DNA from 2 places in the Arthrobacter sp. zg-Y179 genome. Region 2 is predicted to be linked to the other one. Evidence: predicted binding sites of a transcription regulator. Region 2 holds the regulator's gene; the other holds the start of a gene.

Region 1 (14,717 bases), on a different contig from region 2:
TGGTGATCACGGTGTTGCCCTTGTCCACCAGTCCCTGCAGCACCTCCAGCAGTTTGCGCACGTCTTCGAAGTGCAGGCCCGTGGTGGGCTCGTCGAGGACGTAGATGCTGCGGCCGTTGGAGCGCTTCTGCAGTTCGCTGGCGAGCTTCACGCGCTGCGCCTCGCCGCCGGAGAGCGTGGTGGCGGGCTGGCCCAGCCGGACGTAGCCCAGCCCCACGTCCACCAGGGTGTTGAGGTGCCGGGAGATGGGGCCGAAGGCGGCGAAGAACTCCGCTGCTTCCTCGATCGGCATGTCCAGCACCTCGGCGATGTTCTTGCCCTTGTAGTGCACCTCCATCGTTTCCCGGTTGAACCGGGCGCCGTGGCACACCTCGCAGGGCACGTAGACGTCGGGCAGGAAGTTCATTTCGATCTTCAGCGTGCCGTCGCCGTGGCAGGCCTCGCAGCGGCCGCCCTTGACGTTGAAGGAGAAGCGGCCCGGCAGGTAGCCGCGGACCTTCGCCTCGTTGGTCTCGGCGAACAGCTTGCGGATGTGGTCCCACACCCCGGTGTAGGTGGCGGGGTTGGACCGCGGCGTCCGTCCGATGGGGCTCTGGTCCACGTGGATGACCTTGTCCAGCTGTTCCAGGCCCTCCACCCGGGTGTGCCGCCCGGCGACGTGCTTGGCGCCGTTGAGCTTGTTCGCCATGGTCTTGTAGAGGATGTCGTTGATCAGCGTGGATTTGCCGGAACCGCTGACACCCGTCACGGCGGTGAAGACGCCCAGCGGAACATCCACGTTCAGGTTCTGCAGGTTGTTTTCCCGCGCACCTACGATCTTCAGCTGGCGGGACTTGTCCACCTTGCGCCGCTTCGCCGGGATTTCGATCTTCTTCCGGCCGGAGAGGTAGGCGCCGGTGATGGAGCGCTCGTTGGTGAGCAGCTCGGCCAACGGTCCGGAGTGCACAACCTCGCCGCCGCGCTCTCCGGCGCCGGGGCCGACGTCGACAATCCAGTCCGCTTCCTGGATGGTGTCCTCGTCGTGCTCCACCACGATCAGGGTGTTGCCCAGGCTGCGCAGCCGGATCAGGGTATCGATCAGGCGCCGGTTGTCCTTCTGGTGCAGGCCGATGGACGGCTCGTCGAGGACGTACAGCACGCCGACGAGACCGGAGCCGATCTGCGTGGCCAGGCGGATGCGCTGGGCCTCGCCGCCGGACAGCGTGGCTGCCGGGCGGTTCAGGCTCAGGTATTCGAGGCCGACGTCGAGCAGGAAGGTCAGGCGGGCCTGGATTTCCTTCAGCACCTGGTTTGCGATCTGTGCTTCGCGTCCGGTGAGGACCAGGGTGTTGAGGAAATCTGCGGCTTCACGCAGGGGCAGGGCGCTGATTTCGGCAATGTTGCGGCCGTTGATCAGCACGGACAGGGAGGCCGGGTTCAGCCGCGCTCCCCCGCACTCGGGGCAGGCGATTTCCCGCATGTACTCTTCGTACCGGTCGCGGGCGTGGTCCGATTCGGTTTCCCCGTGCTTGCGGTGGATGTACTGGATGACGCCTTCAAAGCCGGTGCTGTACTTGCGTTCGCGGCCGAAACGGTTCCGGTACTGGACCACGACCTTGTGGTCCTTGCCGTTGAGCACTGCCTCGCGCACCTTGGCCGGGAGCTTCTTCCAGGGGGTGTCCATGGAGAAGCCCATGTCCTTGGCCAGGCCGTCGAGCAGCCGGTTCCAGTACTCGGTGGTGGCGGTGCCCAGGGACCACGGGGCGATGGCGCCCTCGGCCAGGGACTTGGACGGATCCGGAATGATCAGGTCCTCATCGACTTCCAGCCGGGAGCCGATGCCGGTGCAGACCGGGCAGGCCCCGAACGGGTTGTTGAAGGAGAAGGACCGCGGTTCGATTTCGTCGATGGCCAGCGGATGCTCGTTCGGGCAGGCGAGGTTCTCGGAGAAGGTGCGGGTACGTTCGCTGCTGTCCTCGGGGATGTCGACGAAGTCCACCACCACGCGCCCGTCGGCCAGGCCAAGTCCGGTTTCCACCGAGTCCGTGAGCCGCTGCCGGATGCCGTCCTTGGCCACCAGGCGGTCCACGACCACTTCGATGTTGTGCTTGTACTGCTTGCCCAGCTTCGGCGGATCGGACAGCTGGATCTGCTTGCCGTCCACCCGGGCACGGGAGTAGCCCTTGGCGGCGAGTTCCTTGAACAGGTCGACGAATTCGCCCTTCCGGCCGCGGACCACCGGGGCAAGGATCTGGAAGCGGGTTCCTTCTTCCAGTTCGAGGAGCTGGTCCACGATCTGCTGCGGCGTCTGCCGGCTGACGGGCTCGCCGCAGACCGGGCAGAAGGGCCGCCCCACACGGGCCCAGAGCAGGCGCATGTAGTCGTGGATCTCAGTGATGGTGCCAACCGTGGACCGCGGGTTCTTGCTGGTGGACTTCTGGTCGATCGAGACGGCGGGCGAAAGGCCCTCGATGAAGTCGACGTCGGGCTTGTCCACCTGGCCGAGGAACATGCGCGCGTAGGCGGACAGGGACTCGACGTAGCGCCGCTGGCCCTCCGCAAAGATGGTGTCGAACGCCAGGGAGGATTTGCCCGAGCCGGACAGGCCGGTGAACACGATCATGGCGTCCCGCGGCAGGTCCAGGTCAACGTTGCGGAGGTTGTGCTCGCGCGCACCTTTCACTACGAGGCGGGAAAGGTCATTGGCTTTATGCGGCACGAACGTGGTGTCAGCCGTCGGAGGAGTCGATTTAGGCACGTTTTCCACTGTAGTTCAAACGCCGATTCGAAAAAGTATTCGACCCCCCGGGTTTCGCCGCGGGCGAAGCGGAACGGCTTCCAGGCTTCCTGGCTGCATGCCTTTGAAGCTGCCGGGGATGGATCGTACGCGCACGCGGTCCCACGGTTTGTGGCGGCTGGTGCCTCGTGGGATCCCACCAGCATCAGCAGCACCACCGGGTGGGATGCTGTGCTGCGAGGGTGCTATTGCAGCGGGTATGCGGGAGGGTGCCGTCTAGCGGGAAGACGCCAGGCGCAGAATCGCAAGCTGGAGCGTTGGTTTCGGATTACTGCAGCGCCGCCCGCAGGAGGGACACGGCGTCGTCATCCGAAACGCCGTTGGCCCGCACTGCCGCGGCATACGCGGCGGCAGCTTCCGCCACCCGGCCGCGGCCGGTGTCGCCGCCCGCCGCGACAACCGTGCCGGCTCGGGACCGCGTGGTGACCACCTGCGCCTGCTCCAGCTCCCGGTAGGCTTTCGCCACCGTGTTGACTGCCAGTCCGAGGTGTCCGGCCAGTGCACGCACCGGTGGAAGCCGGGTCCCGATGGCGAGGCGCCCCTCGTTCACGGCGTCCAGGATCTGCAGGCGCAGCTGTTCGTAGGGCGGAACCGAGCTGGCGGCGTCGATCCGGACTCCTGCCAGCACGCCGGGGTCGTTGCCGGCAGGAGGCGCTTCGGGTACGGGGGTTGTGTCAGACGTCATGATGCAATGCTAGTGCCCGGCCGGATCGGCAGGCGCCGATACCCCGCCCGCGTCCGGCCCGGCGACATCCGCCGAAGCCTCCTGAGCGGGCCCGGCGAACTGGGAGCGGTAGAGCTCGGTGTAGAAGCCCTCGGCCTCCAGCAGTGCCTCGTGCGTTCCCTGCTCCACGATCTGCCCGTCCCGCACCACCAGGATGATGTCCGCGTCCCGGATGGTGGACAGGCGGTGGGCAATCACGAAGCTGGTGCGGTCCTGCCGCAGGGCGTTCATTGCCAGCCGGATGGCGATTTCGGTGCGCGTGTCCACGGAACTGGTCGCTTCGTCCAGCACCAGGATGGACGGGTCCGAAAGCCAGGCCCGGGCGATTGTCAGCAACTGCCGCTGGCCCTGGCTCAGCGCCCCGCCGTCGTAGCCGAGCACGGTGTCGTAGCCCTCCGGGAGGGACCGGACGAAGTGGTCCACGTGGGTGGCCTGCGCCGCCTCGACAATCTGTTCCTCCGTGGCGCCGGGTGCGCCGTAGGCCAGGTTCTCCCGCACCGTCCCCTCGAACAGCCAGGCATCCTGAAGCACCATGCCGATGTGGCTGCGCAGTTCCCCGCGGCGGAGCCGGGCAATGTCGACCCCGTCGATGGTGATGCGGCCCGCGTCCACCTCGTAGAAGCGCATCAGCAGGTTGACCAGGGTGGTCTTGCCGGCGCCGGTGGGCCCCACGATGGCCACGGTCTGCCCGGGCTCCGCGGTGAAGGACAGGTTCCGGATCAACGGCGCATCGGGGCTGTAGCTGAAGGAGACGTCCTCGAAGGCCACCCGTCCCCGCACTGCCTTCAGGTGTTCGGGCCGGGACGGGTCCGGCTGTTGCTCCTTCGCGTCCAGCAGGGCGAACACCCGTTCGGCGGAGGCGACGCCGGACTGGAGCATGTTGATCAGCCCGCCGAGCTGTCCCAGCGGCTGGCTGAACTGGCGGCTGTACTGGACGAAGGCCTGCACGCCGCCGATGGACAGCTGGCCGCCGGCAACCTGCAGTCCGCCCACGACCGCCACGGCCACATAATTCAGGTTCGAGATGAACATCATGGCCGGCATGATGATGCCCGAGACGAACTGGGCGCGGAAGGCGGAGCGGTACAAACGGTTGTTGGCGGGGGCAAAGCCTTCGATGACCCGCTCCTGCTGGCCGAAGGCCTTCACCACGTCCTGTCCGGTGAACATTTCCTCGATATAGCCGTTCACCTCGCCGGTGGACTTCCACTGGGTCTTGAACTCTGCCTGCGAGCGCCGGGCAATGAGGACGGTGACCAGGGCCGAGACGGGCACGGTAATCACGGCGATCAGTGCCAGCAGCGGGGAGATGGAAACCATCATGGCCAGCACGCCCGCGATCGTCAGGACCGAGGTGATGATCTGGGTCAGGCTCTGCGAGAGGGTCTGGGCAAGGTTGTCGATGTCGTTGGTGACCCGGCTGAGGACGTCTCCCCGCGATTGCTGCTGGAAGTGGGACATGGGCAGCCGGAACAGTTTGCCGTCGACGTCGCGGCGCAGCCGGTACATGGCGTTCTGCACAATGCGGGCGGTCACCCGTGCCTGGAACCAGCCGAAGGCGAAGGCCGCCAGGTAGATCCCCAGCACGCCGAGCAGGATCCCCGCCAGTCTCCCGAAGTCCAGTCCCTGTCCCGGGACCACATCCATCGCCGCGAGCATGTCCGCCAGTTGCCGCTCCCCCGAGTCCCGCAGTGCCTGTACCTGGGCTTCCTTCGACATCCCTGCGGGCAGGCCCTGGCCGATGAAGCCGTCGAAGATGACGTTGGTGGCCTCCCCGAGGATCCGGGGCGCGCTGACGGCGAGCGCCACGGAGACGACGGCGGCAACCAGTACCGCCGCTACCCGTATCCGGTCCGGTGCCATCAGCACCAGGATCCGACGGACACTGGCGGCGAAGTTCTCCGGCTTGACGGTTGCGGCAGCTCCCGGGCGCCCCCGTACCCCCGGCGTACTCATGCCACTTCCTCTGCGGTCAGCTGCGAAGCGACGATCTCCCGGTAGGTGTCCGAGGAAGCCATCAGCTCCGCATGGGTTCCCTGCCCCACGATCCGCCCTTCTTCGAGCACCAGGATCTTCGCGGCATCGGTAATGGTGTTTACCCGCTGTGCCACGACAATTACCGTGGCATCCCGGGTCTGCGGCCTCAGCGCCGCCCGGAGCCGGGCATCCGTGGCGAAGTCGAGCGCGGAGAAGCTGTCGTCGAAGAGGTAGATGGACGGCCGGACCACCAGTGCCCGGGCAATCGCGAGACGCTGCCGCTGCCCCCCGGAGAAGTTGGCCCCGCCCTGTTCCACCTGATGGTCCAGTCCTCCCTCCGCCGCCCGGACGAAGTCAGCCGCCTGGGCGGTCTCCAGGGCCTCCCAGAGTTCAGCGTCGGTGGCGTCCGGCCGGCCGAAGCGCAGGTTCGAGGCGATGGTGCCGCTGAAGAGGTAGGCACGCTGCGGCACCAGCCCGATGCCGCGGCGCAGCGAGGACAGGGTCACCCCGGCAATGTCCTGCCCGTCGACGGCAATGCTGCCGGACGTGGAGTCGAGCAGCCGCGGAACCAGGCTGAGCAGCGTGGTCTTCCCCGCCCCCGTGGAACCGATGATGGCCGTGGTCTCCCCGGGCAGGGCCTCGAAGCTGAGGTTGAACAGCACCGGGTCCTCGGCGCCCGGGTAGCTGTACCCGACGTCGGTAAAGGTGAGCCTCCCGCCGTCGTACGCCAGTTCCCCCGCCCCGGGGGCATCCGCAACGCTGGTACGGGTATCCAGCACTTCGAAGATACGTTCGGCACAGACGGCTGCACGGGGAAGCATCATGATCATGAACATGGACATCATCACCGCCATCAGGATCTGCATGATGTACGCGATAAATGCCGTAAGTGCACCGATCTGCATTTGACCGGCGTCGATCCGGAAGGCGCCGAACCAGATCACTGCGACTGTTGCCAGGTTGGCGACCAGCATGGCGGCGGGAAACAGCAGGGCCAGCAGCTGGCTCACCCGCAGCTGTGTGGAGGTGAGGTCCCTGTTCGCCCCGGCGAAGCGGTCCTGCTCGGAGTGCTCCCGGATGAACGCGCGGATGACGCTGATTCCCATGATCTGTTCCCGCAGGACCGAGTTGACCCGGTCGATCTGCCGCTGGGCCCGCCGGAACAGGGGAATCAGGCGCTTCAGCACCAGTCCGATCACCAGGAACAGTGCAGGCAGGATCAACAGCAGGATGCCGGAGAGCGGTATGTCCTGGTTCAGGGCCAGCAGCACCCCGCCCACACCCATGATGGGAGCCGAAACCATCATGGTGAACGTCATCAGCAGGGTCATCTGCACCTGCTGCACGTCATTGGTGGTCCGGGTGATCAGCGACGGCGGGCCGAACAGTCCGACTTCCCGGGAGGAAAAGGTCTCCACATTGGTGAACAGGGCCGCCCGGATGTTGCGGCCGGCGCTCATGGCCACCCGCGACGCCAGATAGGTGGCGGAGACGGAACACAGGACCTGGCCCGCCGTGACGGCAAGCATCCAGCCGCCCACCTGCATGATGACGTCCGTATCCCCGGTAACCACGCCGCGGTCAATGATGTCGGCGTTCAGTGTGGGCAGATACAGCGTGGCAACGGTCTGCAGCAGCTGCAGGAGAACGACGGCGGCCACGGCGCCTTTATAGGGGGCCAGGTTTTCCCGGACCAGCCTCAGAAGCATCCTTGCAACGTACGCCCGTCCGCGAGCGCAGACAATACCCGGGTACGACTGCTGCCCCCGGGTCGGGTGCGGGGCCGGATCGCTAGACTGGCGGAATGGAAGACCTGGAGAACATCACTATCCGCAGCGTGTCCGTCAGCGAGATGGACAACAACGTCTACCTGCTCACCGGTAAGGCGTCCGGTGCTCAGGTGCTTATCGATGCCGCCGCCGACTTCCCCGCCATCCAGCGGCTGCTGGCCGAAGGTGCGCAGGACGCGGCAGTGCCGGCGAAGCTTGAACTGATCATCACTACGCACAGCCACTGGGACCACGTCCGGGCGCTCGCCGAAACGGCGGCTGCCACCGGCGCGAAGACCGCGGCCGGCACGGCGGACATCCCCGACATTGAGGTACCCACGCTTGTTCCCCTGGAGCACGGGGACACCGGCACGTTCCCCGACTTCGAGCTGGAGGCGATCTCGCTGCGCGGCCACACACCGGGATCCGTTGCCCTGCTCTACCGTGACCCGCATGGTCCGGCCCACCTGTTTACCGGGGACTCGCTCTTCCCCGGCGGGCTGGGCAACACGCAGAAGGATCCGGAACGGTTTGCGCAGCTGTACCGGGATGTATTCGAACGTGTGTTCGATTATCTTCCCGATGACACGGTGGTGCACCCCGGTCACGGCGCCGGCACCACGCTGGGCGCCGAGCGTCCGCACCTGCGGGAATGGAAGGAACGCGGCTGGTAGCCGCCGCGCTCGTTACCGTTAGGGCGCGCCGCTAGGCCGTCTTCCGCCCCACCATAAACAGGCGCCGGAACGGGAAAACGGTGCCCCAGGAGTGCTGCGGATAGGCCTGGCGCAGCAGCGCCGCGTATTCCGTTTCGAAGGCGGCGAAGTCCTCGGCGGACAAGGCGTCGATGACCGGACGCAGGGCGGTGCCGCGCACCCATTCCAGGACCGGGTCCACGCCGGGCAGGACCTGGGAGTAAGTGGTCTCCCAGACGTCCGCTTCGAATCCGGCCTCGGTGAAGAGGGCAAGGTAGTCCTCGGGTTCGCCCACGGCGTCGGCATGGCGCAGCACCCCCTCCAGCTTCGGGGCCCAGGCGGCGCTCGCCGCCAGCTCCCTCATCAGCACGTGCGAGGGTGCGGTGAAGTTGCCCGGCACCTGCACGGCAAGCCAGGCGCCGTCGTCGAGCTGCTTGGCCCACCGGCGCAGGAGCTCCTGGTGGCCCGGCACCCACTGCAGTGCGGCGTTGGACACCACCACGTCCGTGCCCGGCTCCGGTTCCCAGTCCTCGATCCGTCCCTGCACGAAGTCCAGGTTCGACGGCGCGCCCTCCAGCGCCCGGGCCGAGTCGACCATCTCCTGCGAGGAGTCGACGCCGGTGACCTGCGCCTGCGGCCAGCGGGCCGCGAGCGAGGCGGTGAGGGCCCCTGTGCCGCAGCCAAGGTCCACCACCCGGACCGGGGAAGACGCCGCTACCCGGGCCGTGAGGTCGAAGAACGGACGGTCGCGGTGCGAGGAGAACTGTGTGTACTTTTCCGGGTCCCATTTCATGCGCCCGAGCCTACCCGCCGCAGCCGGCGGAAAACGGGACCGGCACGTCCCCGTTAGTCTGGTATGGACATGAAACTTCTTGAGCAGCTTGCCTCCGGCCCGTCCAGCACCCGCACCATCGATCCCGACGAGACCTACACGTCCTTCCTGGAGTGGGTGGAGAGCCGGGGCATGTCGCTGTACCCGGCGCAGGACGAGGCAGTGATGGAGCTGGTGACGGGGAACAACGTCATCCTGGCCACCCCCACCGGGTCCGGTAAATCCATGGTGGCGATTGCTGCGCACTTCCACGCCATGGCGCACGATGAGCGCAGCTACTACACGGCGCCCATCAAGGCCCTGGTGTCGGAGAAGTTCTTCGCACTGTGCGAGATCTTCGGCGCCGAGAACGTCGGCATGGTCACCGGTGACTCCTCGGTGAACAAGGACGCCCCGATCATCTGCTGCACAGCGGAGATCCTGGCCAACATTGCCCTGCGCGAAGGCCCCGACGCCGATCTGGGCACCGTCATCATGGATGAGTTCCACTTCTACTCGGACCCGCAGCGCGGCTGGGCCTGGCAGGTTCCGCTGCTGGAACTGCCTCAGGCACAGTTCCTGCTGATGTCCGCCACCCTGGGTGACATGACCCGGATCGCGAACGAGCTCAGTGAACTCACCAACCGCGACACCGTCACGGTGTCCTCCGTGCAGCGGCCCATCCCCCTGCACTACTACTACGTGGAGACCCCGGTCCAGGAATCCCTCGAGGAGCTGCTGGCCACCAAGCAGGTCCCGGTCTACGTGGTGCACTTCTCCCAGATCGAAGCCATTGACCGGGCCCAGGCCCTGATGAGCATCAATGTCTGCACCCGCGAGGAAAAGGACCGGATCGGCGAGCTGATTGCCGGCTTCCGGTTCGCCCCCGGCTTCGGCAAGACGCTGAACCGGCTGGTCCGGCACGGCATCGGCGTGCACCATGCCGGCATGCTGCCCAAGTACCGCCGCCTCGTGGAGCAGCTGGCGCAGGCCGGCCTGCTGAAGGTCATCTGCGGCACCGACACCCTGGGCGTCGGCATCAATGTGCCCATCCGCACCGTGCTGATCACTGCCCTGTCCAAGTACGACGGCACGCGCACCCGGCCCCTGAAGGTCCGCGAGTTCCACCAGATTGCCGGACGCGCCGGGCGGGCCGGCTACGATACGGCGGGCACCGTCGTCGTACAGGCACCGGAACACGTGATCGAAAACGTCAAGGCCATGGCCAAGGCGCAGGCGAAGTTCGGCGACGACCAGAAGAAGCTGCGCCAGGTGGTGAAGAAGAAACCGCAGGCCGGTTTTGTGTCCTGGGGCAAGCCCACCTTCGAAAAGCTGGTGGACGGCACCCCGGAGCCGCTGACCTCCAGCTTCAACATCACCCACTCCATGCTGCTGAACCTGCTGGAGCGTCCGGGTGACCCGTTCACAGCGGCCAAGAAACTGCTAACGAACAACCACGAGACCCGGTCCTCCCAGCTGGCCCTGATGAAGAAGGCCCTGAGCATCTACCGGGAGCTGAAGACCGCCGGCATTGTGGAGGTGCTGCCCGAGCCCGACGCCGACGGCCGCACCGTCCGCCTGAAGGTGCACCTGCAGCCGAACTTCGCCCTCAACCAGCCGCTGTCCCCGTTTGCCATGGCCTCCCTGGAGATCCTGGATCCGGAGAGCCCGTCCTACGCCCTGGACGTGGTGTCCGTGATCGAGGCGATCATGGAAAAGCCCCGGCAGGTCCTCTCCGCCCAGGAGAAGAAGGCCCGCGGCGAGGCGATCGCGGCCATGAAGTCCCAGGGCATCGAGTACGACGAGCGGATGGCCCTGCTGGAGGAAGTCACCTATCCGCAGCCGCTGGCCGAGCTGCTGGAGCAGTCCTTCGAGGTGTACCGTTCCGGTGCCCCCTGGCTGGGCGAGTTTGAGCTCAGCCCCAAGTCGATTGTCCGGGACATGTACGAGCGGGCCATGAGCTTCGGCGAATACGTGCAGTTCTACTCGCTGGCCCGTTCCGAAGGCGTGCTGCTGCGCTACCTCTCGGACACCTACAAGGCCCTGCTGCACACCGTCCCGCCGGAACGGCTGCGCGAAGACCTGGAAGACATCATCGAGTGGCTGGGCGAACTGGTCCGCCAGACCGATTCCTCGCTGCTGGACGAATGGGAGGAGCTGACCAACGGCATCAACCCCGATGCTTCGAACGAACCGGTGCTTCCGCCGGTTCCGGACCGACTGACCGCCAATGTGCGGGCCTTCCGGGTCATGGTCCGCAACGAGATGTTCTCCCGGGTAAAGCTCTTTGCCGACGAGGACGACCGCGCCCTGGGAGAGCTCGACGGCGATGCCGGCTGGGACGCCGACCGCTGGGCCGAGGTCCTGGACGCGTACTTCGAAGAACACGAGGACATCGACGACGGCCCCGACGGCCGCGGCCCGAACCTGCTGATCATCAAGGAACTGCCCGGCAAATGGGAAGTCCGGCAGATCTTCAAGGACCCGGCCAACCACCTGGACTGGGGCATCACCGCGGAAGTGGACCTGGCCGCGTCGGACGACGCCGGCAGCCCCGTCATCAAGGTGATCACCGCCGGACGGCTGGATTAGGCTGGGCATCATGCAGATCCGTCCCGCACGCCGGGAAGACGTCCCCGTCATCCTCGAGCTGATCCATGACCTGGCCATCTACGAAAAAGAGCCGCACGCGGTGAAGAACACCGTTGAGGCGCTGGAAGCGAACCTCTTCGGCGAGCATCCGGCCGTCTTCGCCCATGTGGCGGTGGACCGGGGGGCGGTGCAGGGCTTCGCCCTCTGGTTCCTGAACTACTCGACGTGGGAGGGCGTGCACGGCATCTACCTTGAGGACCTCTATGTCCGGCCCGAAGCGCGGGCCAGGGGCATCGGGAAGGCGCTGCTGCGCACACTGGCGGAAACCGCCGTCGAGCGCGGCTACGCCCGGGTCGAGTGGTGCGTGCTGAACTGGAACGAGCCCTCCATCGGCTTCTACAAATCCCTGGGTGCCGTCCCGCAGGACGACTGGACCACCTTCCGGCTCACCGGGGACGCGCTGGCCTCCTTCGGTGCCTCCCCGGAGGCGGCGAAGTGACGGCGGCCGTTCCGCACACGGCGTCGCGCACGTACCCGGTGCGCGGCATGAACGTGACGGACCACTGGTTCACGGTGCCGCTGGACCACGCAGTACCGGAGGGCGAGACCATTACCGTCTTTGCCCGCGAATACGTCGACGCCGAACAGCCCGCCGCCGAAGCGCAGTTGCTGCCGTGGCTGCTGTACCTGCAGGGCGGTCCGGGCGGCAAGGGCAACCGGCTGCTGCAGTTCGGCGGCTGGACGAAGGCTGCTGCCAAGCACTTCCGGATCCTGATGCTGGACCAGCGCGGGACCGGGCTCTCCACTCCGGCGGACCGGCAGACTTTGCCGCTGCGCGGAGACGCCGCGGCGCAGGCCGCGTACCTGACCCATTTCCGGGCGGACTCGATTGTGGCGGACGCTGAGCTGATCCGGCAGGCCCTCGGCTCCGGACCGTGGAGCACGTACGGGCAGAGCTACGGTGGGTTCTGCACCCTAACCTACCTGTCCCTTGCTCCCGAGGGATTGAAGGAATGCCTGGTGACCGGCGGGCTGGCACCGTTGACCGGTCCGGCCGACCGGGTCTACGAGGCAACCTTCCGGCGGGTGGCTGCACGCAACGCCGAGTATTTCTCCCGGTACCCCGAGGACCGGGAAACCACTACGCGGATTGCCCGGCACCTCGAGTCCGTCCCGGAATTCCTTCCCACCGGGGAGCGGCTGAGCGTACGGCGTTTCCAGATGGCCGGCTCCTATCTGGGCGGCAACACCCGGGTGGACGGCCTGCATTACCTGCTGCAGGAAGCCTTCGTTCCCGCCCCGGCCGGGGAACGTCTTTCCGACACCTTCCTGGAGGCCGTCCACGGGTTGGTCAGCCGGGCGGCGAATCCGCTGTACGCGGTGATGCACGAGTCCATCTACGGCCAGGGCGAAGCCACCAACTGGGCCGCGGAGCGCGTGCTGAAGTCCTTCCCCGAGTTCGAGCCCACGGCCCCCGAGCCGCTCTTCACCGGTGAGATGGTCTACCCCTGGTACTTCGACGAGGATCCGGCACTCGTCCCGCTTCGCGACACAGCAGAACTGCTGGCCAGCAAATCCGACTGGGGTCCCCTCTACGACACCGGCCAACTGGCCCGGAACGCCGTGCCCGTGGCCGCCGCAGTCTACACGGACGACATTTACGTGGACCGGGACCTCTCCCTGGAGACAGCCGGCGCCGTGAAGGGACTGCAGGTCTGGGAAACCGCCGATTTCCACCACGACGGCATTGCCGACGACGGCGAGGCCATCTTCGACCGCCTGCTCGGCATGGTCCGCGGCCAGGACGCGTAGGGACCATAGAGAAAGGAAGGTCCCCGGTGTACCGGGGACCTTCCTTTTGTTTGTCTTAGGGACCGCTAGAGCGGACGGTCAGCGAGTTTCCGGACCCATTCCGGGGTGGGCTTGCCGAGCTTGCGGTCGGTGGTGAGGCGGAGCCTTGCGGCCCGGATCTGCACCCGTTCGCGGTCTCGATCGCGTTCAGCCTGATCGGCGGGAGCCTTAGAACCGCGTGCCAGCGGCAGTGCTGCTGTTGTCATCGTCAGCCTCCTCCGTTCCGGGTGCGCTCGTGATGTTTTCATTCTGGCTCATATCGCCGGTCGCGTCCACTATCGCCGTCAGCGGGCGTGCCCACGCAATGCTTATAATAGCCGCTTCCTCGGTTCCGGCAAGGTCGCTCTGGGCCAGCAGGTCCAGGACGCCCAGTCCCGTCTCCTGCCGCCGGGGATCGTCCGACAGGGAAGCTTCGATGGCCCACTGGGCGCGGGTCCACCATTCCGAGCGCTGATCTGCCTTCCGGCGCTGCTCCAGTGTCTTCCAGCCGATGAAAAACGTCAGTGCCCCGGCAAGGAGAACGGCCAAAGGGCCCAGGGCTGCAACTATTTCCCACCAGGAGGTGGCACTTGCTGCCGGAAGTGCCGGCGGGACCGGCGGGGAGGTTGACTGCATAGTCCCACCGTAGCGCCGGCCTCCGACATTTCCCGTCTGCCGGACCCGGCGCCCGCCTAGGCGTGCCCGGCTGCCTGCATCTGCCGCAGTTCCTTCTTCAGGTCCCCCACCTCGTCGCGCAGCCGGGCAGCCAACTCGAACTGCAGCTCGGCGGCAGCGGCATGCATCTGCTCCGTCATGGACGCGATCAGGCTGGTGAGGTCCTCGGCGGGAGCAGCTGCCAGACCGTCCTTCCGGACTCCCTTGCCCTTGCCCTTCGTCTTCTGCTTGGCCGCCTCTGCCAGGAGGGCCTTGGTGTCGGCGTCCTCGCGGGCCAGCTGGTCCGTGATGTCCGCGATCTTCTTGCGCAGCGGCTGCGGGTCCACGCCGTGCTTCTTGTTGTACGCCACCTGGATCTCGCGGCGGCGGTTGGTCTCATCGATGGCCTTGGCCATCGAATCGGTGATCCGGTCCGCGTACATGTGCACCTCGCCCGAGACGTTACGGGCGGCACGGCCGATGGTCTGGATCAGCGAGGTGGAGGAACGCAGGAAGCCCTCCTTGTCGGCGTCGAGGATGCTGACCAGGGACACCTCGGGAAGGTCGAGGCCTTCCCGGAGCAGGTTAATGCCGACCAGCACGTCGAAGGTGCCCATCCGCAGTTCGCGGAGCAGCTCCACGCGGCGCAGCGTGTCGACGTCGGAGTGCAGGTATTCCACCTTGACCCCGTGCTCCAGCAGATAGCCGGTCAGGTCCTCGGCCATCCGCTTGGTCAGCGTGGTCACCAGCACGCGTTCGTCCCGTTCGGTGCGGGTGCGGATCTCGCCGAGAAGGTCGTCGATCTGGCCCTTGCTGGGCTTGACCACCACCTGCGGATCCACCAGGCCGGTGGGGCGGATGATCTGCTCCACGTAGCCGTCCGACTTGGACA
Region 2 (14,717 bases):
GTTGTACTTGGATTGGCTGGTTCAGCTGTCCGGAGACAACTGTTACCAATACGCTATGGGAGAAGTTCTGCCGGGAAAAGACGGCGCTGCGGTTTGCTGCCAGCGCGGTTTGCGGGGGAACCGGCGGGTTACCCGTTCTGTGCGCGCGCGGAGGCGTAGAGGCACACAGTTGCGGCCGTGCCGACGTTCAGGCTCTCAGCCCGGCCGTAGAGCGGGACAGCGACGCGGTGGTCCGCTGCGGCCAGTTCCGCATCGGACAGGCCCTGAGCCTCGTTGCCGAAGAGCCATGCTGTGGGCTGCTCAAGCTGCGGAAGAGCCGCCTCTGCGGCTGCGTCCTCCCCCTCGGAGCGGGAACCGCCGGCGGCCGCGGCTCCGCCGAAGCGGCGCACCGCGCTCAGGTCCTGCAGCCGGTCCAGATTGACGTTGCCGTAACCGTCGGCGGCCAGGACCGTGACTCCTGCCGCCTGCAGGGCGTTGATAACCTCGGCGAAGTCTGCGCCTGTAACCACCGGCAGGTGAAAGAGCGACCCTGCGGTGGAACGCACCGCTTTGGGATTGTAGATGTCCACGCTGGACGCCGTGAGCACTACGGCGTCCGCACCGGCGGAATCCGCTGCCCGCAGCACAGTGCCCGCATTGCCTGGATCCCGCACCTCGCACAACACGGCAACGAGCTTCGCCCCCGAGGCGAGGACATCCTCGAGCGTGGCCGTGGAGGTCTGGCATACAGCCACGATCCCCTGCGGGGAAACGGTGTCAGCCATGGCGGCCAGGACTTCGTCGGTGGCCAGTCGGAGCATCACGCCAGAGGCCAGATCAGCCAGCTCGGGCAGACGATCCAGGCAGGCCTCGGTGGCATAGACCTCGTGGACGACGGCGGGACCGCCGTCGACCGCGGCCGCACGGTGCGCGGAAAGCGCCTCCCGTACGGCCTGCGGACCTTCGGCCAGGAAGCGGCCGGTTTTTAAGCGCGAAGAGCGCCCGGCAAGCTTCGCTACATCACGGACCCGATCGGCTCGGGGGTTGGACATAAGCGGTGCCTGCGGGCGCCCTTCAAGGTTCATCGGCTTGGAGGAACCGACTTAGCCCTGGAACTTCTGGCGGGATTCTCCGCCAGCAGGCTCCAGGCCTGCAGCCTTGGCTGCTTCAACGGAGTTGAACCAGTACTCGGCAACGGTCTGCTCGTACCAGGTGGAACCCGGAACGTGGTACTTGCCCGAACCCAGGTTGCCCTTGATGACGAAGCCTTCCGGGGCGTCGCCCTCGGAAGCCTTGAAGCCGCCCTGAGCGGTGGCAACAGCAGCAGCCGGCTTTTCAGCGGCGGCCGGAGCAGCAGCCTTGGCAACCGGAGCGGCGGCGACGGCCGGAGCCGAGGTGTCGGACGGCAGTGCGTCCTTGGCAAGCTGGACCAGTGCGGCGAAGGCAGCAGCGTCATTGACGGCCAGTTCAGCCAGCATGCGGCGGTCAACCTGGATCTCGGCCAGCTTCAGGCCCTGGATCAGGCGGTTGTAGGTCAGGCCGTTGGCGCGGGAAGCAGCGTTGATGCGCTGGATCCACAGGCGGCGGAAGTCGCCCTTGCGCTTGCGGCGGTCGCCGTAGCTGTACACAAACGAGTGCAGCAGCTGCTCTTTGGCCTTACGGACCAGGCGCGAACGCTGTCCGCGGTAACCCTTGGCGCGCTCGAGAATAACCCGACGCTTCTTGTGGGCGTTAAGCGCCCGCTTCACACGTGCCACGTGCGTACTCCTTTTGGTAAATCTCCCCGACTTCAAAAAAGTCTCTGCACCTGTAAACCCAGGCGGGGAAAGCTTGATGGGTGACGCCGGCCCGGACGGGACGGCTATCGGGGACTGGCTAGATGCCGAGCATCTTCTTGATGACCTTGGCGTCCGCCGGTGCCACGAGCTTGTCGTTGGCGAGGCGGCGGGTCAGCGTGGAAGGCTTGTGCTCCAGGTAGTGGCGGCGGTTAGCCTGCTGGCGCTTGAGCTTGCCGGTACCGGTCAGCTTGAAGCGCTTCTTGGCGCCACTGTGGGTCTTCATCTTCGGCATGTCTACCGATCTCCTTTAGGTTTCCGCGGGCAGGCCCGCGGGGCTTCGGACACCTTTGCGGGTGCCAGGGCTTATTACTGGACGCCGGAACGAGGCGCAGTGCAGTGAAACTACTCTGCAGTTCCGGGCTTGTTCTGGCCGGTGGTCCCCCGCGAGGAGGACGGCTTGCCGGCAGGCTTCGGTGCTGCGGCAGGCTTGGGCCGGGCTGCAGGCTTCGGCGCAGGCTTTGCAGCCGTCGGCTTCGGAACCGCTGCAGGCTTGGGCGCTGCGGCAGGCTTCGCTGCTTCTGCCGGCTTCGCGGGCTCGGCCGGCTGGGCGGGAGCGGCAGCTTCAGCGGCAGGCGCTGCGGCCGGCCTGCTGGCTGCTGCCACACGGCGTGCCTCGGTTGCAGCCTTTTCGGCAGCTGCAGCCCTGGCCCGCTTTGCGGCCTGTTCCTTTTCAGCCTGCTCCTGCTCTGCACGGGCCTTGTCGGCAGCTTCAGCGGAGGAACCCAAACGCAGTCCGTCCGGAAGCAGGTCCGCGAGGCTCTGCGTCATAGGAGCAGCCTTCTCGGAGGTGTTCACCCGTTCGGGTGCCTCTCCGTTCTTCACTGCCTCGTTCGCTGCCTTGGCATCGGCGCGCTGGGTTGCCCGTCGCGCTTCTGCCTTGGCCTCGGCCTTGTTCTTCACCGGGCCAATGACCATGACCATGTTGCGGCCGTCGATACGCGGGGTGGACTCAACCACACCCACCTCGGCAACATCCTCAGCGAACTTGTTCAGCAGCTTCATGCCCATTTCGGGGCGCTGCTGTTCACGTCCACGGAACTGGATCATGGCCTTGACCTTGTCACCGGCGGCCAGGAAGCGCATGGCGTGTCCGCGCTTGGTTTCGTAGTCGTGGGTGTCGATCTTCAGGCGGAAGCGGATTTCCTTCAGAACGGTGTTCGTCTGGTTCTTCCGGGCTTCGCGTGCCTTGACGGCGGCTTCGTACTTGTACTTGCCGAAGTCCATTAGTTTGCACACCGGAGGCTTCGCCTGCGGTGCTACCTCAACAAGATCCAGGTCAGACTCGGCAGCCAGACGAAGCGCGTCCTCAATCCGGACCACTCCGACCTGCTCACCCGCCGGACCTACCAGCCGCACCTCGGGGACGCGGATCCGATCATTGATTCTTGGCTCGCTAATGTTGCAGCTCCTGTGCTCTTCAAAACGGCTACCGCCTGCAAATGAAGAAGGCCTCCAATTGCAAGCGCAATCGAAGGCCCTGTGGGGGTCGGCAGGAACTGCCCCGAAGCCAGTTCGAAGGCAGTTAGCTCCCGGAATAAACCGCAGTAGTACTGCAGCCCGTCCGGGGCCGACCTGAACCCGGCAACTCTGCCGCCAACGAGGGCGGTCAGGCTGACGCGGGTGGGAGGGGTCTCCGCTTGCATACCGGCGACGTAAGCTTCCAGGAGGAAAGTGTGATTTTCATCCCGCCCGTGATGGGCATTGAAAGTAACGACAACCAGTCGGTCTGTGACAAGCTTACCAGTATGAGTACCCCACAGAGCAATCCGGCAGGCGAAGCAACCCGCCACTCCTTCCCGGGAACACCAGCAGAGTCCGAATCTGCGGCAGCAGCACAGCAGGAAGTCGTCGAGCAGATGCGCGACATTGCCGAGGTGCCGGCCATCGAGGTCATTACGACGGCGGCCGTGCACCTGATGAGCGCAGCAGCCGTGAAGTGCGGCCTGGCCGAAGGCGATGACGCCGAGGAGCTCAAGGACCTGGACGAGGCCCGCAAGCTGATTACTGCCCTGGCCGGTTTTGTCACCGCCGCCGCTCCGGAGATCGGCAGCCAGCATGCCGGTCCGTTGCGCGATGGACTGCGTTCCCTGCAGCTGGCCTTCCGCGAAGCTTCCGTTATCCAGGATGCTCCGGGCAAGGGTCCGGGCGAAAAGTTCACCGGCCCCGTCAGCTAGGACTCCGTTCCTCCCCCACACCATTGATCCACCATTGATTGCCCGAAGGGCCTGACGCCGGCGGCTGCCGGTACCGTGGAATCCGCGGCAGGCCCTTCGGGCTTTTTCCTGCCCGGAACCTAGCGGACCGGTTCCGGGCGTCGGACGAACCACCGGACTGTAAGCGTCACCAGCGCCAGCAGGGCTGCGGAGCCGCCGGCCATCAGGAAGCCGGACCAGGGACCAATGACGTCGATGGCCAGACCTGCCACCGGCGCCCCCAAGGCGGTGCCGGCAGTCATTGACGAGCCGTACCACCCCATGGCTTCGCCCCGCCGTTCCTCCGACACGAGGTCAGCCACCCGCTCGGATGCCGAAGACAGCACCGGCGCACAGAGCAGACCCGCGGGAATTGAAAGCAGTGCGAGGCTGAGAGTGCTCGTGGCGAAGGCCATCGGCATGGTCAGGACGGCCATGGCCAGCAGAAGCAGCATCGGCGAGATCCGCCGGTTCATGGCTCCGTAGAGAATTCCGCCGACAGCCGACGCCGCACACCACGCGACGAACACGATGCCGACCTCGGACGGGTTTCCGCCGGCTTCCACCAGCGCCACAATGCCGACGTCCGTGCTGGACAGCAGCAGCCCCGCGCCGACGGAGACCGCAAAGACCACCGCCACGCTCGGGGTAAACCAGCCGAAGCTTCCCGCGAGGCCGTTTCGCAGCCTGCCGAACAGGTTCTGCGGCCCGCCCGGCAGGCCCGCACCGGTCAGTTCCATCGGTGCTTCCTGCACGTTTGCCGGGGCCACGGCGACGGCGGCGGCCGCAGCGGCATCCTGCTCGTCGGCGGCGGTCACGGCGTTCCTGGGTTCGGCGGTCCGGGTCGGCGGGTTGAACCAGATCAGGAGCAGTCCCGCTACTGCGGCGGACACCCCGACTGCGGTCAGTCCGATAACCGACGAGCGCGTTGCTATCACCGCACCCAGTGCAGGGCCCATCATGAAAATCAGCTCGGTGGCGATGGAATCCAGCGCGAAGGCGGTACGCCGCTGTTCGCCCGTGGCCAGCACGCCCAGCGACTGCCGCACGACACTGAAGACCGGAAGCGTGAACACGCCGCCGATCAGCGCCAGGACCAGCAGCCATTCGAAGCTGGCGTGCGGAGCAAGACTCCAGATGACTGCTTCGGCAATGACCGAGGGAATCAGGGCACGCCGCAGGCCCACGGTGTCCACGCGGCGGCCGCGCCAGGGGGCACCCACCGCGATGCCGATGGTGACGACGGCGGCAACGGCACCTGCCGCTGCGTAGCCCTTGTCCATGGTGTTGACCACGTGCAGGGTCAGCAGCACTCCGGCGGCGGAATGCGGGAAACGGGCGATCATCCCGATGAGCAGGACACGGCGGATAGGAGCTATCCGCAGCATCTCGCGGTACAGGCCAAAGTTCACGGCAGTTCTCTTCTGGCGGCTACGCCGGACGGGTCAGCGCGTGATTTTCAGGTCAAGTGAATCCACGCGCTCGACAAACTCGGGGTTGGCAGTCAGGCGCTGCTGCAGTCCGGCCGCCAGGGCAGAAACGTCCTGCGGATCCAGTCCGGGCGCAAGCTGAAGCACCATTCTAAGCTCAGGGCCGACCCCTCCCCCGGCGACCGGGGTACCGGCGGCAGTCCGCGACGCGGTCCCCGGTCCCTGTTGGAGGGTCACCGCCAGGATCCGGGGGTCCGGCCCGGCGGCGGCTTCGGCCGCCGCGACGAGTCCGGGGTCGGAATAGGAGGGCACCCACTCCTGCTGCTGGGCCAGGGCCCACATGGCCGGACGCCGTACCACGAAGGTGAATTCGGCTCCCGGGTCGATAACCAGCAGCTGGGCGTCTTCGGCGACCGCGGAGAGCGCGGCACGGTTGGCGTAGACCGCAACCGGCCGGGCTTCGGGATGCCAGTGTTCCAAAGCGGCCACCGAGGTGAACACCGGCAGCGCCTTGCGGCCGTCCGGCGCACTGAGCGTCACCAGCGCCATATCGGCCTGCTTGTCCGCGGTCAGCCCGTGATCGGATTCCGCTTCCTCGCCCAGCACGGCGACGATCGGCACGAAGACGCGGGCAGTGGCCAGGGAGGCCACAACTTCCGCTTCGCTTCCGCTCCCGGCTATCAGTTTCGCCAGGGCCGCCGCGTAGCCGGCGTCGGTCTGTCCGTTGTCGGAGTCGAAGTTGTGCAGCGGGTTTCCCTCGCCGGCCAGGTCCCGTCCGGACCACGGCCGGCCTGCGGAATCGGTGGGGCCGCCGGCCCCGGCAAGGGCCGCAGCGATGTGGCCGGGCAGTTCGCGCGCTGCCATGCCTAGCGCTCCGGGTGCCCGGCGACGTCGAGGGCCTGGGGCAGCGTAAACGCACCGGCGTAGAGTGCCTTGCCCACAATGGTGCCTTCGAGTCCCAGCGGAACCAGTTCGCGGAGCGCAGCCAGGTCATCGAGGCTGGAGATGCCGCCGGATGCGACTACGGGACGGTCGGTGCGTTTCAGGACCTCACGGAGCAGTTCCAGGTTGGGTCCGCGCAGCGTGCCGTCCTTCGTGACGTCCGTAACCACGTAGCGGGCGCAGCCGGCCTCTTCCAGCCGGGCCAGGACCTCCCAGAGGTCCCCGCCTTCCTGGGTCCAGCCGCGTGCGGCGAGGGTGGTGCCGCGTACGTCTAGGCCGACGGCGATGGCCTGGCCGTAGCGGGCAATGGCGCTGGCGGTCCACCCCGGGTTCTCCAGTGCCGCTGTTCCCAGATTGACGCGGGCAGCGCCGAGCTCCAGCGCCTTTTCGAGGGACTCGTCATCCCGGATGCCGCCGGACAGTTCCACCTTGATATCCAGGGACTTCACTACGCGGCTGAGCAGGTCAAGGTTCGAACCTCGCCCGAACGCTGCGTCGAGGTCCACGAGGTGGACCCATTCGGCGCCGTCGTTCTGCCACGCCAGGGCTGCGTCCAGCGGATCGCCGTAGCTGGTCTCACTGCCGGCCTCGCCCTGCACCAGTCGCACGGCTTGGCCGTCCGCTACGTCAACGGCGGGCAGCAGTTCAAGGACAGGGGTTTCGCTGAAGGGCATTTGGATGCTTTCGGTGGTGGGGTCAGGAAAGGTCGAGGGTCAGCAGGTACGCGCCCAGCAGGGCCAATCCGGCCAGGACCCAGAAACTGATAACAATGATTTTGGACATGCCCTGGCTGCGGAAGGACACCGCTCCGCCGATAAGCAGTCCGGCCAGGCCCATGAGGACAACGCTCCACATATCGGTGCCTAGCCCAGGGTCTTCAGCCAGTTGTTCAGCAGCGCCGCACCGGCGTCACCGGACTTTTCCGGATGGAACTGGGTGGCCGACAGCGCACCGTTCTCCACCGCGGCGATGAACGGGCCGCCGTGATCCGCCCAGGTGACCTGCGGCGGGCGCATGGCGGGCTGGGTGACGTCGAAGTCCCATTTCTGCACCCCGTAGCTGTGCACGAAGTAGAACCGCTGGTCCTCGATGCCCTCAAACAGGGCCGAACCTTCCGGCGGAGTCACGGTGTTCCAGCCCATGTGGGGTACGACGTCGGCGGCCAGGCGCTCGACCACGCCGGGCCATTCGCCCATCCCCTTGGTCCGGACCCCGTGTTCCACGCCTTCGTCAAAGAGGACCTGCAGGCCAACGCAGATGCCCAGGACCGGCCGGCCGCCGGCTACGCGGCGTCCGATCATGCGGATCGCATCCACGTCCTTGAGCCCCTGCATCACGGCGGCGAAGGCTCCGACGCCGGGCACCACCAGTCCGTCGGCGTTCAGCACGTCGTCAGGTTTGGCGCTGAGCGTGACGTTGGCGCCGGCGTGCTCCAGGGCGCGGACCGCCGAACGGATGTTGCCGGAACCGTAGTCCAGGACAGTGACGTTACGGGGACTCACAGTGCTCCCTTCGTGGAGGGGATGCCCTCGACGCGCGGATCGGATTCGACGGCTGCGCGCAGGGCACGGGCAAAGGCCTTGAACTGGGCCTCGACAATGTGGTGCGGATCGCGCCCGCCGAGGACCCGCATGTGAAGGCAGATCTGGGCGTGCAGGGTGATGGCCTCGAACACGTGGCGGGTCAGGGACCCGGTGAAGTGTCCGCCGATCAGGTGGTATTCCTGGCCGGCCGGCTCCCCTGAGTGCACCAGGTATGGGCGCCCGGAGATATCGACGACCGCGTTTGCCAGCGCTTCGTCCAGGGGCACGGTGGCTTCGCCGAAGCGGCGGATGCCGGCCTTGGTGCCCAGGGCGGTCTTCAGCGCCTCGCCGATGCTGATTGCAATGTCCTCGACCGTGTGGTGGACGTCGATGTGGGTGTCGCCGGTGGCCCGGACGGTGAGGTCCATCAGGGAGTGCTTGGCCAGCGCGGTCAGCATGTGGTCGTAGAACGGCACCGAGGTGCTGATGTCGGCACGGCCGGTGCCGTCCAGGTCCAGCTCGACGAAGACGGACGATTCGCTGGTGGTCCGCTCAAGGCGGGCGGTGCGTCCGGTGGCGGTCTCCACAGTCATGGGGTTCCTTCACGAAGATTGGAAGCGGGGCAATAGGCAAAGCCCGGCAGGTCATCAGTTTAGTCCCGAACGCCCCGACTCCCTGAAACGGACATCCCGGGGGCCCGGCGGACGCTCAGGCGGCGAGCAGTTCCCGCAGCCGTGTCAGGAACGCAGTGGTTTCGGCTTCCGTGCCGGCCGTGACCCGCAGATGGCCCTCGATGCCGATGTCCCGGACGAGGACACCTGCCTCGAGCAGGCCTTCCCACACCGCCCGGGGATTCTCCATACCGCTGAACAGCACGAAGTTGGCGTCCGACGGCGCCGGTTCCAGTCCGAGCGCACGCAGTTCCGTGACGATGCGGTCCCGCTGGCCCTTGATGTCTTCCACATTGGACAGGAGCGCATCGGCGTGGGTGAGGGCCGCATTCGCGGTCGCCTGCGTGAGTGCGGAGAGGTGGTAGGGCAGGCGGACCAGGCGAAGCGCGTCCGCGATCTGCGGTGCTGCGGCAAGGTAGCCGATGCGGGCTCCGGCGAGTGCGAAGGCCTTCGACATGGTCCGGGAAACAATCAGCCGTTCCCGGCCAGGGAGCAGCTGTAGCGCGCTGGGGGTATCGGCGTGGGAGAACTCGGCGTAGGCCTCGTCCACCACCACGATGGCATTGGAGGCTTCTCCTGCTTCATAGGCGGCTTCGATCACCTCAAGTTCCAGGGCCGTACCCGTGGGGTTGTTCGGGGTGCACAGGATCACGATGTTGGGTGCCTGCGCCCGGATCTGCTCCGCGGCCGATGCGGGGGTCAGGGAGAAGTCCCGGTCCCTCGTCCCGGTCACGTACGCGGTGCCGGTGCCGCTGGAGAGCAGCGGGTACATGGAATAGGTGGGAGGGAAGCTCATGGCCGTCCGCCCGGGTCCGCCGAAGGCCTGCAGGATTTGCTGGAGAACCTCATTGGAACCGTTGCCGGCCCAGATATTCTCCGCAGCCAGTCCGTGGCCGAGGTATTTGGCCAGGTTTTCCCGCAGCAGCGTGAATTCGCGGTCCGGATATCTGTTCAGGCCGGCGACCACTGATTCAATCTCGGCCATAATGGCCCGGCGCACATGCTCCGGAAGTCCGTGCGTGTTTTCATTGACGTTCAGCAGGATGGGCACATCCAACTGGGGGGCGCCGTACGGGGTCAGGCCCCGCAGATCATCGCGCAGGGGAAGTCTGTTCAGGTTTTCCAACTGTTCGTTCACCACTACAGCTTAGGACGCTGCGCGGTGACGTTGTATTTGACCGACTTCCAGCACCCCTCTGTTACGGGTGCATGCAGGTAAGGATCGTCGGAATGCCCTGGCTGGGAAATCAGCGCGAGACCGGGATGTAAATCTGGCTGCCGACGGGGACGGTGGCGTCCGCCAGGTTGTTGATTTCCACAATGTCCGCCACCACGGTGCGGGGATCCCGGTCCGGAGCGAACTCGGTGGCGAGCGACCAGAGCGAATCACCGGCGGACACACCCACCTGGATGGTGCGTGTCTGCTCCTGGGCGTCCCCCGAAGCCATAGCCGGTGCGGTGAAGAATCCGATAAAGACCAGCAGTGCGGCGGCCACGATCATCAGCGGAGCGCCGACCAGGACGAGCCGGCCGCGCCGCGTCAGGCGCAGCGGGACCGATGCCTGGGTGTCCGCAGCATCGGCAGCGCGGGCGGCAGCAGCGGGCCCTTCCGGGGCACGTTCAGTGAGACTCTGTGCGGTGAAGGGAAGTACGTGTACTGACATGTCAATACCTTTCCGGTCCGAAGGGCAGCTCCGCCGATTCCCCCGCTTCCCGCAAAAGCACCGGGAATTACAGTGTGGCTCGAAACTGCATTCGAACATCTGGTGGGCCCGCCGAGGTGTCGGCGGGCCATTTTGAAACTCAGGGTCATCCTCATACTCGAACGTATGTTCTAACCTGTACTCGAACATTTCTAGCACTTATCTACGAACATTGTCGAGACTCGCTCGAATATATGTTTGAAAATGTGGCTGCGCTCCCCTAGCGTTGAACCTGTTGGAAGCGGCTGGGACCAACTAACCATCCGGCACTGACAAAACGACTTGGCGGGACAGACCACCGCACCCGTTATCACCGCATCACCGCATCACCGCAGGACCGCAGGACAAACCAGATACACCGCAAGAACCATCCGGCCCGCATTCACGGGCCGACTGTGAAGGGAAGCCGACGTGGCCCGTGTTACCAATGGCAGCACCCCCTCCCCTGCCGCGCCCGCTCCGGCAGGACGCACCAAGGGCCTTACCGCCCGCCAGACGAAGATCCTGGAAACCATCCAGCGTTCGGTGAACGCGAACGGTTACCCGCCGTCCATGCGGGAGATCGGCGACATCGTGGGCCTGGCCAGCCTTTCCAGCGTTACGCACCAGCTGAGCCAGTTGGAGAAGCTGGGCTATATCCGCCGCGACCCCAAGCGGCCGCGTGCCATGGAGATACTGGTTCCGCTGATGCTCCGCGATGCTCCCCCGCGCCGCGGCAAAGGCAACGCGGCGAACGCCGGGAACGCCGGGGACGCTGCTGACGGCGCCGCGAAGGGCGGCCTGGGCTCCGGCGGCAGCAACGCACGCACGCCCGGCTCCGGCAGCGTCTCCGACCTCACCACCGCAATCGACACCGCGATGGTTCCGCTGGTCGGACGGATCGCTGCCGGCGGGCCGATCCTGGCCGACCAGCAGGTTGAAGAGATGGTCCCGCTGCCGCGCCAGCTCGTCGGGCACGGCGACCTCTTTATGCTTCGCGTGGCGGGCGATTCCATGGTGGATGCGGCCATCTGCGACGGTGACTGGGTGGTTGTCCGGCGCCAGCCCACCGCCGAAAACGGTGACATTGTCGCGGCCCTGCTCGAAGACGAAGCGACCGTGAAGACCTTCCGACAGCGCAACGGGCACACCTGGCTGCTGCCCCAGAACACCCGCTATGAGCCCATCCTCGGTGACGAAGCCACCATTATGGGCAAAGTAGTCTCCGTAATGCGTTCGCTCTAGGCACACACTGAAAGTCCTGGCGAGACGGTAACAAGGACCACGCAAAAGCAGCACCGCCGGCATACGGCGGTGCTGCTTTTTGTTTCCGGGATCCCGTCAGGCGGGTTTTACTTCTTCGCTCCGGCGGGTTCCGCGGCGAGCCGCTTCAGCGCCTGAAGCACCACGGAACGGTCGGTGGTGGACCAGAAGGGCGGCAGGGCGGCCCGCAGGAAACTGCCGTAGCGTGCGGTTGCCAGGCGCGAGTCCAGCACGGCCACCACTCCCTTGTCTCCGGAAGCGCGGATCAGCCGCCCTGCCCCCTGCGCGAGCCGGACGGCCGCGTGGGTGGCCGAGACGCTCATGAAGCCGTTTCCCCCGGCCTTGGCAACCGCGCGGGTCCGGGCTGTCATCAACGGATCGTCGGGACGCGGGAACGGAATCCGGTCAATGATCACCAGCCGGCAGGAGGCGCCGGGGACGTCCACGCCCTGCCAGAGGGACATGGTGCCGAACAGGCAGGTCTCGTCGTCGTCGGCAAACTGCTGAACCAGGGCGGACATGGTGGATTCGCCCTGGCAAAGGATCGGAAAGTCGACCCGCTTCCGCAGTGCTTCCGCGGCTTCTTCCGCTGCACGGCGGGAAGAGAACAACCCCAGGGCGCCGCCGCCGGAGGCCTTGATCAGCGCCTCCAGTTCATCCAGCTGCTCCGGGGAGGTGCCGCGTCCCGGTTTCGGCAGGTCCTTGGCTACGTACAGCACACCCTGCCGGGGGTAGTCGAAGGGACTGCCGACGTCGGTCCCCGTCCATTTCGGTGCGCCGGCGCCCACCAGCCCCAGGGCTCCGGCAACCGGACCGAACTCCGACCCGATGGCGAGGGTGGCCGAGGTCAGCACCACGGTGTGGCCGTCGAACAGTCCTTCGCGCAGCCGTCCGGCCACGGACAGCGGGGCAACGTTGATGGTGGGCGGTGCATCTTCTTCCGGGGCGGTGTAACCGGTGCCCGGCGAGAAGGTGCTGGCACGCGATGCCCACAGCACCTCCCCCGAATTCACTGCGTCAAGGATGCGTTCGCACAGTTCCAGGACAGCCATCAGGCGCGAGCGTGCCATCTGGCGGCCGCCGTCGACGGCGTCGGAGCCTTCGGGTTTGGAATCGGACAGGGCCGTGCGGCAGGCTTCACGCACGGAGCCCAGCACCAGCTCCTGGTCTTCGGACAGTCCCGCTGCCAGCAGGCCGGAGGGAACCGGGGCAAAGACCGAGTCGAAGGCCCGGCCGGCGGCCGCAAGCGGCTCCATGGTCGCTGAGGTGTGCTTGCGCGCGGCGGAGACCGCTGCGGAAATGACGGTTCCGGAGAGCTGCCCGGTGACCGCGCCGGTGACGCGGTCCTGCAGCTCGTGCGCCTCGTCAATCACCACCACGTCGTAGTCCGGCAGGACCGCCAGTCCCTCGAACGCGCTGATGGCCAGCATCGCGTGGTTGGTGATCACCAGATCGGCGACGGCGGCCTTGGCGCGTGCCTGTTCGCTGAAACAGGCCTCCGCCACCGGGCATTTCTGCGCCCCCAGGCACTCCATCGAGGTGACGGAGACCTGACGCCAGGCACGGTCGCTGACGCCGGGAAGCAACTCATCCCGGTCACCGGTTTCCGTTTCCTGCGCCCATTCCTGCAGGCGGACGACGTCGCGCCCGAGCGCGGAGGTGGGCCCGCCGGCGGGAGCGGGATGGGAAACAGCCTGCTCGTCGCCAAGCAGGAACAGTGTTCCGGCTTCGTCTTCCTCGGGGAACCCGCCGCCGGTCTTGTGGACGCAGACGTAGTTGCTCCGGCCCTTGAGCAGGGCAACGTCGACCTCCCGGGGAAGCTTCGGTTCCAAGGTCTTCAGCAGGCGAGGGAGGTCCCGTCCGACAATCTGTGACTGCAGGGCCAACGTGGCCGTGGAGACCAGCGCGGGTTTGCTGCTCTCCAGCGCGTGGGCGATCAGCGGGATCAGGTAGGCAAGCGACTTGCCCGTACCTGTTCCGGCCTGGACCAGCAGATGGTCGCCGGACTCGATGGCCTCGGCCACCTGCCGGGCCATCTCGTGCTGGCCCGGCCGGTTCTGCCCGCCCATGGCCGCCACCGCGGTGTCAAGCAGTTCCAGGACCTGCTCCGGTCCCTGCGGGGCTTTCCTACCCATTGGTCACGAACTGCTCCAGCTCCGCTGCCAGCCCTTCACGAACCTTCACATGCAGCTGGGTGCCGGATTCGCCGTGTTCCAGGGACAGAATTTCGGCGTCCTCCTGATGCAGGCGGGAGACGACGTCGCCGCGCTCGTAGGGCACCAGCAGTTCCAGGTCCACGCCGGGGCGCGGAATGCCGTCGGAAATCGCCTGCAGCAGCTCGGGGATGCCCTCTCCGGTACGCGCCGAAACGACCACGTGGCGGGACTCGCGCTGACGCAGCCGCTCAAGAACGAACGGATCCGCTGCGTCGGCTTTGTTCAGCACGATGATTTCAGGCACCTTGCGGGCGTCGACTTCGGCCAGGACGGTACGGACGGCCGCAATCTGGCCTTCCGGGTCCGGGTGCGAAGCGTCAACGACGTGCAGGATCAGGTCTGCGTCGGCTACTTCCTCGAGGGTGGAGCGGAAGGCTTCCACCAGCTGGGTGGGCAGCGACCGGACAAACCCTACGGTGTCCGCCAGCGTGTACCCGATTCCGTCTTCGGTCTGGGCCTTGCGGATAGTGGGATCCAGAGTGGCGAACAGGGCGTTCTCCACCAGTACCCCGGCATCGGTGAGGCGGTTCAGCAGCGAGGACTTTCCAGCGTTGGTGTAACCGGCGATAGCTACGGACGGCACCGAGTTGCGGTGGCGGTTGGCCCGCTTGGTTTCCCGTGCCGGCTTCATGCCCGCGATTTCGCGGCGGAGCTTGGCCATCCGCGTGCGGATCTTCCGGCGGTCCAATTCGATCTTGGTTTCACCGGGGCCGCGCGAACCCATGCCGGCGCTGGCACTGCCGACCTGGCCGCCTGCCTGCCGGGACATCGATTCGCCCCAGCCACGCAGCCGCGGCAGAAGGTATTCCAGCTGCGCCAGTTCCACCTGCGCCTTGCCCTCGCGGGACTTCGCGTGCTGGGCAAAGATGTCCAGGATCAGCGCCGTCCGGTCAATGACCTTGACCTTGACGATGTCTTCCAGCCCGCGTCGCTGGGACGGAGCCAGTTCGCTGTCCACGATCACTGTATCGGCGCCGGTGG

The links. Region 2 encodes LexA, which represses DNA repair genes until DNA is damaged. Its sites were predicted from a motif close to TCGAACANNTGTTCGA; they were not measured.
Region 1: uvrA (excinuclease ABC subunit UvrA) is a predicted target of LexA. The motif match lies at 2,765-2,780, and genes of this name have one in related genera.

Annotation. Positions count from the first base shown of each region.
Region 1 covers NZ_JAJJOB010000008.1:98,344-113,060, forward strand. The annotation lists gene uvrA (excinuclease ABC subunit UvrA) at 1-2,698, opposite strand, end outside; gene LOC56_RS09120 (GntR family transcriptional regulator) at 3,045-3,461, opposite strand; gene LOC56_RS09125 (ABC transporter ATP-binding protein) at 3,471-5,456, opposite strand; gene LOC56_RS09130 (ABC transporter ATP-binding protein) at 5,453-7,186, opposite strand; gene LOC56_RS09135 (MBL fold metallo-hydrolase) at 7,282-7,920, shown strand; gene LOC56_RS09140 (trans-aconitate 2-methyltransferase) at 7,952-8,731, opposite strand; gene LOC56_RS09145 (DEAD/DEAH box helicase) at 8,801-11,341, shown strand; gene LOC56_RS09150 (GNAT family N-acetyltransferase) at 11,349-11,840, shown strand; gene LOC56_RS09155 (alpha/beta fold hydrolase) at 11,888-13,153, shown strand; gene LOC56_RS09160 (hypothetical protein) at 13,219-13,398, opposite strand; gene LOC56_RS09165 (hypothetical protein) at 13,361-13,807, opposite strand; gene uvrB (excinuclease ABC subunit UvrB) at 13,864-14,717, opposite strand, start outside.
Region 2 covers NZ_JAJJOB010000014.1:30,421-45,137, forward strand. The annotation lists gene LOC56_RS15260 (TrmH family RNA methyltransferase) at 129-1,064, opposite strand; gene rplT (50S ribosomal protein L20, sunset domain variant) at 1,083-1,736, opposite strand; gene rpmI (50S ribosomal protein L35) at 1,855-2,049, opposite strand; gene infC (translation initiation factor IF-3) at 2,160-3,173, opposite strand; gene LOC56_RS15280 (DUF1844 domain-containing protein) at 3,563-3,991, shown strand; gene LOC56_RS15285 (MFS transporter) at 4,111-5,421, opposite strand; gene LOC56_RS15290 (SseB family protein) at 5,455-6,303, opposite strand; gene priA (bifunctional 1-(5-phosphoribosyl)-5-((5-phosphoribosylamino)methylideneamino)imidazole-4-carboxamide isomerase/phosphoribosylanthranilate isomerase PriA) at 6,306-7,055, opposite strand; gene LOC56_RS15300 (hypothetical protein) at 7,078-7,236, opposite strand; gene hisH (imidazole glycerol phosphate synthase subunit HisH) at 7,245-7,883, opposite strand; gene hisB (imidazoleglycerol-phosphate dehydratase HisB) at 7,880-8,497, opposite strand; gene LOC56_RS15315 (histidinol-phosphate transaminase) at 8,613-9,713, opposite strand; gene LOC56_RS15320 (LysM peptidoglycan-binding domain-containing protein) at 9,823-10,239, opposite strand; gene lexA (transcriptional repressor LexA) at 10,690-11,502, shown strand; gene LOC56_RS15330 (ATP-dependent DNA helicase) at 11,610-13,655, opposite strand; gene hflX (GTPase HflX) at 13,648-14,717, opposite strand, start outside.